3 regions of the Yersinia fenwicki genome follow, and region 3 is predicted to be linked to each of the others. Evidence: predicted binding sites of a transcription regulator. Region 3 holds the regulator's gene; each other region holds the start of a gene.

Region 1 (4,374 bases), 1.3 Mb from region 3:
TGGGGTGCCGATGACGGTCGCCCACAGAATTAATAATCCACTCCCGGCAATGGCGTTAGCTAAACCACCGCCAGCGGTATTCGGTGGTGGTGTCATCTCGGTAAACAGCGCCAAAGACATACCGTCGATACCTTTGGTGACGGTAGAAAATAAAATCCACACTAACCAGAACAGGCCAAACGCCATAGTTGCTATTGAAAGTATCAAGGCAATACGATTCTTTTGACGACGCCAGGCCTGCTTTTTACGGCGGGTTTCCATCAGCGTCGCATCACTTTGCATATTCATCGTTGTCATCTTAGCGCCCCTCTTTCTTAGCCAGACGCAAAATCATTAGCTTAGATAAAGCCAGTACGATAAAGGTAATAACAAATAAGATTAGACCCAGTTCCATCAACGCGGCGGTATGTAAACCAGATTCAGCTTCAGCAAATTCATTTGCCAACGCAGAGGTAATGCTGTTGCCCGGCATAAACAGCGAGAAGCTGTCGAGCTGGTAGGTGTTACCGATAATAAAGGTCACTGCCATGGTTTCACCCAACGCACGACCCAAGCCCAACATCACACCGCCGATAACACCATTTTTGGTATAAGGCAGCACAATGCGCCAAATCACTTCCCATGTGGTACAGCCAATACCATAGGCCGACTCTTTCATCATCACGGGGGTTTGTTCGAACACATCGCGCATAACTGCGGCAATGTAAGGAATAATCATGATAGCCAGGATGACACCGGCGGCCAGAATACCAATACCGAATGCCGGGCCAGAGAACAATACGCCAACAATGGGGATGCCGGACATCACATTGCCGACGGGCTCTTGGAAGTAGCGGGCAAACAGCGGAGCGAAGACGAAAAGACCCCACATACCGTAAACAATACTTGGGATAGCCGCCAGCAGTTCAATCGCAACACCCAACGGGCGTTTTAGCCAGTTCGGCGCGAGTTCAGTGAGAAACAGGGCAATACCGAAACTAACAGGAACCGCAATGAGCAAAGCGATAACCGAGGTAACAACCGTACCGTAAATCGGCACTAATGCACCAAACTGTTCAGCTGGAGCATCCCACTCTTTAGTCCACAGGAAAGCCCAACCAAATTTCTCGATACTTGGCCAGGAAGCAATAATCAGTGAAACGATAATGCCGCCTAACAGAAATAGCGTAATCAGCGCAGCCAGTTTAACCAGCGCACTGAAAATGATGTCACCGTATTGACTCGGTGCTTTGATTGTCGGCTTGCCAGCCATAGACTCTCTTCTCATCTGAGTGTTATATCCCCCTCGTACTTGGAGCTGTAGGGGTGTTGGCTGCGTTCACTAACCCGAATCACTTACACCAGTAAGCTCATCGGGATTAGCTCAATTGCCGCCTACCTACAACTCCAATTACTTTAGATATAAGGTGATTTTATAAATAACTTATTACAGGTAAAACGGACTTCAATCAAAAGATTGGCTTACCGCTGCTGTCTTTAATCTGAGTTTTCCAGGCGGCACGGACTTGCTCAACAACTTCAGCTGGCAATGTTGCATAATCCAGCTCGTTGGCTTGCTTAGCACCGTGGGTGTAACCCCAGTCAAAGAACTTCAATACTTCAGCGCCGTTAGCGGCATTTTTTTGCTCTTTGTGTACCAAGATGAAAGTTGTTGATGTAATTGGCCATACATCATCACCTTTTTGATTGGTTAAATCTTGAGCGAATGTTTTGCTCCAGTCTACACCTTTTGCCGCGGAGCTAAAGCTGTGCTCAGTCGGGCTAACGGGTTTGCCATCAGCAGAAACCAGTTTGGTGTAAGCCAGGTTATTCTGCTTGGCGTAAGCATATTCTACATAGCCAATCGAGCCAGGTAGGCGCTGTACGAATGCGGCGATACCGTCATTACCTTTGCCACCCAAACCAGTCGGCCAGTTAACAGTAGAGCCTGCACCCACTTTTTCTTTCCATTGTGCATTCACTTTAGCCAGGTAGCTGGTGAATACGAATGAGGTACCGGAACCGTCAGCACGGCGCACTACAGCGATATTTTGATCGGGTAATTTAACGCCTGGGTTCAATTTAGTAATAGCCGGGTCATTCCACTTTTTCACATTGCCCAGATAGATATCACCCAGTGTTTTACCGTCTAAAGTCAGCTCACCGGATTTAATGCCAGGGATATTCACGGCCAATACCACACCGCCAATCACTGTCGGGAATTGGAACAAACCTTCAGCAGCCAGTTTGTCGTCTGCTAATGGCGCATCAGAAGCACCGAAATCTACAGTATTGGCAATAATTTGTTTCACGCCGCCTGAAGAACCGATCCCCTGATAGTTAACTTTGTTACCTGTTTCTTTCTGATAAGAATCTGCCCACTTGGCATACACCGGCGCGGGGAATGTCGCACCTGCACCTGTCAGGCTTGCAGCAGCGAATACGGACACAGTGGTCATAGATAAAGTCGCTGCCACAATGCTGGCTACGGTGGTACGCATCAGTTTCATAATCCCTCCTAATGGGATATTAGAATTAACTCTAAAGTTTTTTCATCAGATTAAGTATGGTGCAGGAGGGAAAATAGGACAGTTTAATGACAGAAAAATGTACGAAATATTACAGTTATATTACAATCAAGAAGAGTTTAAATAAATACATTTAATATCAATAAATTAACATCAATTTATGGCAATTGCTTTATCCTTTATTTCGCAAAAAACTCACTTTACCCGTGATAACACCCCCCATTACTGGTTTGTTTTTTGCGCAAAAATGACTCTTTATGAATAAACTATAAATACAAAAAAGCCGACAAGATGCCGGCTTTTTTTATACGATTTTCCGCTTATTACTCAACTGTGACCGATTTTGCCAGATTACGAGGCTGATCCACATCGGTACCTTTGATAAGTGCGACATGGTAAGACAACAACTGTAGCGGCACGGTGTAGAAGATAGGGGCAATAATCTCTTCCACATGCGGTAGCTGAATGATTTTCATGCCTTCGCTATCAGTGAAACCTGCATCTTGATCAGCGAATACATACAGTAAACCGCCGCGTGCGCGCACTTCTTCAATGTTAGATTTCAGTTTTTCCAACAATTCGTTATTTGGCGCGACCACGATGACCGGCATGTCAGCATCAATCAATGCCAATGGGCCGTGTTTCAATTCACCCGCAGCATAAGCTTCGGCATGAATATAAGAAATCTCTTTCAGTTTCAGCGCACCTTCCATCGCAATCGGGTATTGATCACCACGACCCAGGAACAATGCATTGTGCTTATCAGAGAAACCTTCAGCCAGCGCTTCAATGGTTTTATCCAGAGACAGCATCTGCTCGATGCGTGCAGGCAGCGCCTGTAACGCATGAACAATATCGTGCTCCAGACTGGCATCAGCACCTTTTAACTTGCCGATACGCCCCACCAGCATCAATAACACCGTCAACTGAGTGGTAAAGGCTTTAGTTGAGGCCACGCCAATCTCGGTTCCAGCTTTGGTCATCAAAGCCAAATCTGATTCACGAACCAGCGAAGAACCGGCGACGTTACAAATTGCCAGCGAACCTAAGTATCCTAACTCTTTGGATAAACGCAGAGCAGCCAGCGTATCCGCAGTTTCACCCGATTGTGACAAGGTGATCAGCAAGCTATTAGGGCGTACAGCAGATTTGCGGTAGCGGAATTCAGAGGCGATTTCTACGTCACAAGGCACACCAGCTAATGACTCAAACCAATAGCGTGAAACCATACCTGAGTTGTAAGAAGTACCACAGGCTATGATTTGGATATGTTGCACATCCGCCAGTAGAGCATCGGCTTTCGCACCAAGCTCTGATAAATCAATCGCCCCGTGGTTTAAACGGCCTTCCAGCGTATTTTTAATCGCCATCGGCTGTTCATAAATCTCTTTTTGCATGTAGTGGCGGTAAACACCTTTATCGCCGGCATCATATTGCACCTGAGATTCGATTTCAGGGCGCTCAATAGCATTCCCCTGTTTATCAAAAATAGCGATGCTACGGCGAGTCACCTCAACCACATCCCCTTCTTCCAGGAAGATAAAGCGGCGGGTTACCGGCAACAGTGCCAGTTGGTCGGAGGCAATAAAGTTTTCACCTACGCCACAGCCAATCACCAGCGGGCTACCAGAACGGGCAGCGACCAAGCGGCTTGGGTCACGGCTATCCATCACCACAGTGCCGTACGCACCACGCAATTGCGGGATCACACGTTTAACCACTTCCAGCAAAGAACCGCCTTGCTGTAACTCCCAATGCACCAGGTGAGCAATAACTTCAGTATCAGTTTCAGAACTGAAACGGTAGCCACGGCTAATCAATAATTCACGTAACGGTTCGTGATTTTCGATAATACCGTTGTGAACCA
Region 2 (4,374 bases), 1.0 Mb from region 3:
ATTTCCGGTAGCGTGAAGTCAATGGCGTAATAGCGGCCATCTTTACGTGCCCGATCAGGGAAGCGCTCAGCGACATCGGTCACGCGATCCAGATAATGGTCGTGGAGAACCACCAACTCATTATCTTTAGTCATCACCAAGTCTTGTTCAAGATAATCAGCACCTTGTGCATACGCCATGGCTTTGGCTGGCAGTGAGTGCTCAGGCAAGTAGCCACTGGCACCACGGTGTGCGATAACCACTTTATCGGCTGATTTATCTTTGGCTCCGGGTTCTGCTGCATGCGCCATACCGGCGACTGAGGATGCCAGAATCATACTTGCTACCAGGGTTTTGATATGGGTTTTCATTGATATTGCTCCATTTATACCCGTCATCTTTCAAGCCGCAGATGTGTTGGCTACGCTCGTTAACCCGAATCACTGACTGGTGTCAGCTCATCGGGATTATCTTGCTTGCCGCCTTCCTGCAACTTGAAATCTATTGGGTATATTAGGGTAGGGGTAAAAAAGGCTGTGTCGCTATTAATCCATAGATAACGGCACAGCCTGTAAGCGACTTAATTATTAGGATACAAATTTATTGATCCTATTTTTTATCCATCTCGGCCTGTCTTGCCAGTTCTTCATGATGTTTTTTCTCACTGAACATCACCACGATCAATAACAGAACCGCCAGGATGCTACCGCCAATCATGACCATAAAGCCGCCGTCCCAACCGAAGTAGTCAACGGTGTAACCGACGATGGCACTGGCCGCGACCGAACCGCCCAGATAGCCGAACAAGCCGGTGAAGCCTGCTGCGGTACCTGCTGCTTTTTTCGGTGCTAATTCAAGGGCATGCAAACCAATTAACATCACCGGACCGTAAATCAGGAAGCCGATGGTGATCATACAGGCCATATCGATGCCAGGGTTACCCACTGGGTTTAGCCAGTAAATGATGGTTGCAATCGTCACCAGAGTCATAAAGAACACGCCGGTAGCACCACGGTTACCTTTAAACACTTTGTCGGACATCCAACCACACAGCAGCGTCCCTGGAATACCAGCGTATTCATACAGGAAATAAGCCCAAGAGGATTTATCTAGCGCGAAGTGTTTTACTTCTTTTAGGTAGGTTGGTGACCAGTCGAGGATGCCGTAACGCAGCAAATAAACAAAAACGTTAGCAATCGCGATATACCATAACAGCTTGTTTGGCAAAATGTATTGCATGAAGATTTGCTTCGCTGTCAGCTCTTCTTCCGCTTCTTCGCTATAGTCATCCGGATAGTCGTTTTTGTACTCTTCAATCGGAGGTAAGCCCACAGATTGTGGCGTGTCACGCATTAAACCAAAGACAATCAATGCCACCAAAATGGCACCGAACGCTGGCATATAGAGCGCGGCTTTCCAGTCGTTAAACCATGCCATACCCAGCAGGAACAGCAATGGCGGCAAGCCACCACCCACGTTATGGGCACAGTTCCAGACAGAAACGATACTGCCGCGTTCTTTTTTTGACCACCAGTGCACCATGGTACGGCCACATGGCGGCCACCCCATGCCCTGGAACCAGCCGCATAAGAACAACAGCACGAACATGACTGCGATACTGGATGTCGCCCAAGGCACAAAGCCCATAAACAGCATCACGGCAGCGGCGAGAATCAAACCGGCAGAAAGGAACACCCGTGGGTTAGACCGGTCAGAAACCGAACCCATGATGAATTTTGAGAAGCCGTAAGCAATAGAAATACCGGATAACGCGAAGCCCAGATCCCCACGCGAGAATCCTTGTTCGATCAAATACGGCATGGCCAGAGTAAAGTTTTTACGCACCAGATAGTAGGCTGCGTAACCGAAAAATATGCCCATGAAGATTTGCCAGCGTAAGCGGCGGTAAGTGGGGTCGACCTGGTCTGTGGGAAGCCGTGCCACATGTGGCGCGGGCTTAAAAATACTCAACATGAGTGCCTCCGATGGCTTTTTGTTGTTTTTGACTCCGGTATAGCCTGATATCTATCCGTTTGTTAAGGGCTTCCGGTAGTTAAACGGTGAAGCTAGAGTCGTTTATGTTCCATAACGAGCACCATGCTAGATAAATTCGCAAAAATTATCTGTGAGTAATGGCGCATTTGTTACAGTTATATGAAAGCGGCGGCAATTTTGAGCGATTGGTTAACATTTTGAAACTGGTAATGACAAATTACCTGTGACTTTGATCACAATCATGGTTTTTAAACACCATATTGTTTTCGTTTTTCGTTCGTTTTTGTTCCTTATCAAACAATAACCATAAAGACTGTGGCTCAATAGATTCATAATTAGCCGCCAGGCGGCTGTCTGATAATGTGGGGTCTTTCATGACGAACAGTTCTCCTTACACAGAAACGGATGTCATCATCATTGGCGGTGGTGCGACCGGTGCCGGGATTGCCCGAGACTGCGCCCGGCGGGGTTTGGCTTGTACTCTCCTGGAGAGGCATGACATCGCTACCGGTGCTACAGGCCGCAATCATGGCTTATTACACAGTGGCGCGCGTTATGCTGTGACTGACGGTGAGTCCGCACGTGAATGTATTGAAGAAAACCGGATTCTGAAACGCATTGCCCGCCATTGTATTGAGCAAACTGATGGCTTATTTATCACCTTGCCGGAAGACTCCCTGGACTATCAGGAACAATTTATTGCTCGCTGTCAGGAGGCGGGGATCGAGGCTGAAGCCATTGATCCCAAACAAGCATTACGGCTCGAACCAGCCGCTAACCCGGCGCTGATTGCGGCCGTGCGGGTACCTGATGGCACTGTTGACCCCTTCCGTTTAACCGCCGGCAATATGTTGGATGCCCGTGAGCACGGTGCCAATGTACTGACTTATCACGAAGTTATCGGCTTATTGCGCCACGGTGACCGGGTAACTGGCGTGCGCGTTTTCGATCATAAAAATCAGCGTCAGTATGATATTCATGCGCAAATTGTCGTGAATGCGGCGGGGATTTGGGGTCAGCACATTGCTGAATACGCCGATCTTCGTATTCGTATGTTCCCTGCCAAAGGTGCGCTGTTGATCCTGGGACATCGGATCAACAACATGGTGATCAATCGCTGCCGTAAACCCGCAGATGCTGACATTCTGGTGCCGGGCGATACCATTTCACTGATTGGCACCACCTCCACTCATATTGAATACGACCAGATAGACAATATGGTCGTAACTGCACAAGAGGTGGATACCTTAATTCGCGAAGGCTCCAAACTGTCGCCGCAACTGGCGCAAACGCGCATTTTGCGTGCTTACGCCGGGGTTCGACCGCTGGTTGCCAGTGATGATGATCCTTCAGGACGCAATGTGAGTCGCGGCATTGTCTTACTCGATCACGCCAGCCGCGATGGGCTGGAAGGCTTTATCACCATCACTGGCGGCAAGTTGATGACCTACCGGCTGATGGCAGAATGGGCAACAGATAAAGTGTGTGAAAAGCTCGGCGTGACAGCGGCTTGCACTACGGCCCAAGAGCCACTTCCTGGTTCACAGCAATCAGCGGAGCAAACGCTCAGCAAAGTGATTTCTTTACCTGCCAGTATCCGTGGCTCGGCCGTTTATCGTCATGGTGACCGTGCGACACAGTTATTGGCTGGGAACCGTCTGGACAACAGTTTGGTGTGTGAATGTGAAGCGGTAACTGCTGGCGAAGTGCGCTATGCCATTGAATCATTGTCTGTTAATAACCTGCTGGATTTACGTCGTCGCACCCGGGTTGGCATGGGAACTTGTCAGGGCGAGCTTTGTGCTTGCCGGGCTGCGGGTTTACTCAGCCGTTTTAAAGTGACCACACCGCAACAATCTCGTGAACAGCTTAGGCAGTTTTTGAATGAGCGCTGGAAAGGTGTGCGCCCGATAGCATGGGGCGACGCCTTGCGGGAAAGCGAGTTTACTCATTGGGTTTATCAAGGGCTTTGTGGCTTGGATGAAAGCCCAAATACGGCCCATGTTCAGGAGAAACCAGATGAAATTTGATGTGATTATCATCGGTGGTGGATTAGCTGGGCTGGTGTGTGGTATCCGCCTCGCCGAACAAGGTAAATATTGCGCGATTGTCAGCGCCGGTCAAAATGCATTGCATTTCTCCTCTGGCTCTTTGGATCTATTGGCGAAATTACCTAATGGCCAAGCGGTCAGCCAGCCACTCTCAGCACTTGAAACGCTGGCGGAGTTAGCGCCGGAGCATCCTTACAGCAAAATGGGGCAAACAGGTCAGGTGGGTGAGTTGGCGCAACAAGCCGAGTCTCTGCTAAGCCGCTGCGGCCTGAATCTGATTGGCAGTGCGGCCAAGAATCACTTGCGTCTGACACCGCTGGGTAACTGTCGGCCCACATGGCTCAGCCCA
Region 3 (4,374 bases):
GCTCAGTAAATGCCGTGATTTCAGCCGCTTTCATTGGCCGGCTCATCGGGCCGAGTTGCGCGGCCCCTGCAGCGAGCGCCGCTGGAGCTGTCGAGGAACCTGCCGCCTGTATTTGCAAATTAACGCCGGGATAATGATGATTGAAATCATCAGCCCATAAAGACATCAAGTTAGCTAGGGTGTCAGAACCGACACTGGAAAGATTACCAGACAGAGTATCTGGCTTTAACGCATCAACCACTGTAGCAGTCGATACCGCAACAGGGAGTGCCAGGACGCCGCAACTAAACCCTAGCAGAGCATACAACAGCGCCAGTTTTCCCCATCTCATCAGTTTGATATCCATACAGTCTTAGGATTTGACTGCATTCTCGGTTAAAACCGTTGGAACAATCAACCGATTAGGCAAGGTAAAGATAAATCTCGTCCCCAGGCCGATTTCACTCATCACATCCAAACGCGCATCGTGATGGCTCAAAGCATGTTTCACAATTGCCAGCCCCAAGCCACTCCCCCCAGTTTGCCTTGAGCGGGCCTTATCCACTCGGTAGAAGCGTTCCGTAAGACGTGGCACATGTTCAGGGCCAATACCCGGCCCATTGTCACTCACCTGAAATTGTGCACCTTGTGGTGTTCGCTGCCAGCACACCTCAATTTGGGTGCCATCAGGGGTGTGATTGACTGCATTATAAACCAGATTGGAAACCGCACTGCGCAGTTGATCTTCGTTACCAAATACCGTCAATTGGTCGTTAATTCGGAAGGTGATCTCATGACGCCCATTACTCAGCGCTTGCACTTCGTGTTGCAGCATTTTCAGCATGCGCGGAATATCGACCTGCTCATTCATATCCACATTGGGTGCAGCTTCGATTCGCGATAGCGTCAATAATTGTTTTACCAGCCCATCCATTCGCTTGGTCTGTTCTTGCATCGTCCCTAGCGCTTTATCTCGTAATGGCCCGACCAACTCTTGGTCGTGCATCATTTCCAGATATCCCTGTAACACCGTTAAGGGAGTGCGCAGTTCGTGGCTCACATTGGCAAAGAAATTACGCCGCGCCCCTTCCAACTGACGCATTTGGGTAACATCACGAGCCACCATAAGCAATTGCCCTTCTGAATAAGGCATCACCCGGAACTCAACGTAATAACCATTATTGAGTTGCAGGGTCAATGGGCGGGAAAACTCTTGCTGTTGCAAATATTGACTGAATTCGGGATAACGCAGCAAGTTGAGAATATGTTGGCCGTTATCCTCCGGCCAACGGAAGCCGAGTAATTGCTGAGCCAAACCATTACACCAGAAAATATTGCCATCAATCGTCGTCATAACCACCGCATCAGGTAAAGACTCAGCACCACTGCGGAAGCGTTTGATAAGTGTAGCCAACTCACGACGCCGACGGCGATTTCGCAGTTGCATCTGGTACAAACCGTAAAATAAAGGCTCCCAACTCCAACGCCCTGAAGGTGGCGTCATACTGCGATCTAACCACAGCCAGTGAGATAATTTGAGTTGGTTATAGAAGTTCCACACCAGCGCCGCAATAACCGAAACTAATAATAGCCAGGGAAGGTACCCGACAAAGGCACCCAACAGTAATGCGGGCAGACAAAAAAGAGCCAGCTCTATAGCCAGCGTTTTCCATGATAAACGTTCTAACACAACGAATTCTCCGGCACTGAAAACTCAGTAGCGCGTTGAGAAACGGTATCCGGTTCCCCGGACAGTTTGTACCATTCTGTCATGGCCATCAATTTCCAGCGCCTTACGTAGCCGACGAATATGTACATCAACGGTGCGATCTTCTACATAAACGTTAGTGCCCCAAACATAATTAAGCAACTGTTCACGGCTGTAAACACGCTCTGGATGAGTCATGAAAAAGTGCAATAATTTAAATTCGGTCGGCCCCATATCCAACGCTTGCTCATTGGCCATAACCCGATGCGAGGAGGGATCAAGGCTCAACCCTTGCATTTCAATCACTTCTTCAACCGCCATTGGCGATATCCGGCGCATAACCGCTTTGATACGTGCCACCAACTCTTTGGGTGAAAAAGGCTTGGTAATGTAATCATCAGCACCCACTTCCAAACCACGTACTCTATCTTCTTCTTCGCCACGCGCTGTCAGCATCATCACCGGAATATCTCGGGTCAGCGCTTCACGTTTCATATGTTTAATAAACTGAATACCCGAGCCGCCAGGTAACATCCAGTCCAACAACACTAAATCAGGGTAAGGCTCGGACAAACGAGTTACTGCACTGTCGTAATCCTCGGCTTCTAACGGTTGGTAGCCATTCTGTTCCAACACAAAGCACACCATCTCACGGATTGGAGCTTCATCTTCAACTACCAGTATGCGTCTTGCCATCATCAACCCTGCCAGTAAGTTAGTGGTCACTATTTGATTTCGGAAGTCATTATGCGTCAGTTTTGTGACATTTTTATGAAAAACATCCCCCTCTTGCAAGCAATAAGCATAGTGATAAATTTCACGATAAATGCAAAACGTAGCACTCAAGTTTGCGAGGCGTCTCGGAGATTTTCCTCACAGCCTTTTTTTAGCCGCGACATCCAGCAGGCAGCGTTTATAATCAGCGCCATTATCTTTAAATGGCGACCTGCCCGAGCGGGAGATTTATGCGCATTATTCATACCTCTGACTGGCATTTGGGCCAGCATTTCTTTACCAAAAGCCGTGCGGCTGAACATCAGGCATTCCTGCACTGGCTCATAGAGCAGATCAAAGAAAATCAGGTAGATGCGCTGATTGTGGCGGGTGATATTTTTGATACCGGTTCCCCACCCAGCTATGCACGTGAGCTATATAACCGTTTCGTGGTTGAACTACAACCGACGAACTGCCGGTTGGTTGTTCTGGGGGGTAACCATGACTCAGTATCAACGCTAAATGAATCTCGCGGCTTGCTTTCTTATTTGAATACCACCGTCATTTCCTGCGCCAGCAGCAATCTGGACCAACAGGTTATTATTTTGAAAGACCGCCAAAATCAACCTGCAGCGCTGCTGTGCGCGATCCCTTTTTTACGTCCCCGGGATCTAGTCACCAGTCAGGCGGGTGAATCAGGTAGTCAGAAGCAACTGGCGTTGCAGGAAGCCATTGCTGCTCACTATCAGGCGCTCTATCAGCGAGCCGTCGAACTACGTACCGAGTTAGGTCTGCCCTTGCCGATTATTGCTACCGGACACCTAACTACGGTGGGTGTCACTACCTCGGACTCGGTTCGTGATATTTACATCGGCACATTGGATGCTTTCCCGGCCCACGCTTTCCCCCCGGCAGATTATATTGCTCTGGGCCATATTCACCGTGCTCAGCAAGTAGCAAAAACCGAACATATCCGTTATAGCGGCTCGCCAATTGCCCTGAGTTTTGATGAGTTGAGCAAAGAGAAAAGTGTTTATCTGGTGGAATTTGCCCAGCAGATATTAGCCTCAGTGACCCCAATCTTCATCCCACAATTTCAGCCAATGCAATTAATCAAAGGCGACTTAGCGCAAATTGAGCAGCAGTTGGCTAAATTTGCCGACCATCAAGGGTCACCGGTGTGGCTGGATATCGAAGTTGCCACACAAGATTATCTCACTGATATTCAAAGGCGAATTCAGGCATTAGCCGCAGAACTTCCCGTTGAGGTGGTACTCTTACGCCGCAGCAAAGAGCAACGAAATAACAGTATTGAGCGGCAGGAAAAGGAAACACTCAATGAACTGAGTGTCACTGATGTATTTGAACGCCGGTTGGCGCTAGAGGCAGATTTAGCCGAACCACGCCAAGAACGTATGCGCCAAATGTTTAATCTGGTGGTTGAAGATATCACGCAAGGTAAAGATGCCGCAGAGGAGCAATCTGCATGAGAATTTTAAGTCTACGGCTGAAAAACATTAATTCTCTACAGGGTGAATGGAAGATAGATTTCACCGCCGAACCTTTTGCCAGTAACGGTTTATTCGCGATAACCGGCCCGACTGGGGCAGGGAAAACCACCCTGCTCGATGCTATTTGTCTCGCGTTATACCACCAAACTCCGCGGTTAAATGTCACTCCCAGCCAAAACGAACTGATGACTCGCCACACGGCGGAGTCACTGGCTGAAGTCGAGTTTGAGGTAAAAGGAACGCGTTATCGTGCTTTCTGGAGCCAACGGCGCGCTAAAAATAGCCCGGAAGGAAATCTGCAAGCGCCTAAAGTTGAGCTGGCGCTGTGCGAAAACGGTAAGATTCTGGCCGATAAAGTGCGTGATAAACTTGATATGGTTGCCGCAATTACCGGACTGGATTTTGGCCGTTTTACCAAGTCGATGATGCTGTCACAGGGGCAATTTGCTGCATTTCTCAATG

The links. The regulator PhoB, encoded in region 3, activates phosphate uptake and scavenging genes when phosphate is short. The targets are predictions, from matches to a motif close to CTGTCATAAAACTGNCNNAT.
Region 1: the regulator PhoB is predicted to act here: its motif matches at 2,563-2,582, upstream of pstS (phosphate ABC transporter substrate-binding protein PstS).
Region 2: the regulator PhoB is predicted to act here: its motif matches at 2,121-2,140, upstream of glpT (glycerol-3-phosphate transporter).

What each region holds. Positions count from the first base shown of each region.
Region 1 is NZ_CP170755.1:4,696,750-4,701,123, reverse strand. Features, by position in the region: gene pstA (phosphate ABC transporter permease PstA) at 1-297, opposite strand, end outside; gene pstC (phosphate ABC transporter permease PstC) at 299-1,267, opposite strand; gene pstS (phosphate ABC transporter substrate-binding protein PstS) at 1,449-2,489, opposite strand; gene glmS (glutamine--fructose-6-phosphate transaminase (isomerizing)) at 2,831-4,374, opposite strand, start outside.
Region 2 is NZ_CP170755.1:4,402,793-4,407,166, reverse strand. Features, by position in the region: gene glpQ (glycerophosphodiester phosphodiesterase) at 1-350, opposite strand, end outside; gene glpT (glycerol-3-phosphate transporter) at 589-1,953, opposite strand; gene ACF3VQ_RS19960 (hypothetical protein) at 2,192-2,350, opposite strand; gene glpA (anaerobic glycerol-3-phosphate dehydrogenase subunit A) at 2,349-4,004, shown strand; gene glpB (glycerol-3-phosphate dehydrogenase subunit GlpB) at 3,994-4,374, shown strand, end outside.
Region 3 is NZ_CP170755.1:3,403,264-3,407,637, forward strand. Features, by position in the region: gene ACF3VQ_RS15565 (PstS family phosphate ABC transporter substrate-binding protein) at 1-331, opposite strand, end outside; gene phoR (phosphate regulon sensor histidine kinase PhoR) at 353-1,669, opposite strand; gene phoB (phosphate response regulator transcription factor PhoB) at 1,694-2,383, opposite strand; gene sbcD (exonuclease subunit SbcD) at 2,653-3,891, shown strand; gene ACF3VQ_RS15585 (AAA family ATPase) at 3,888-4,374, shown strand, end outside.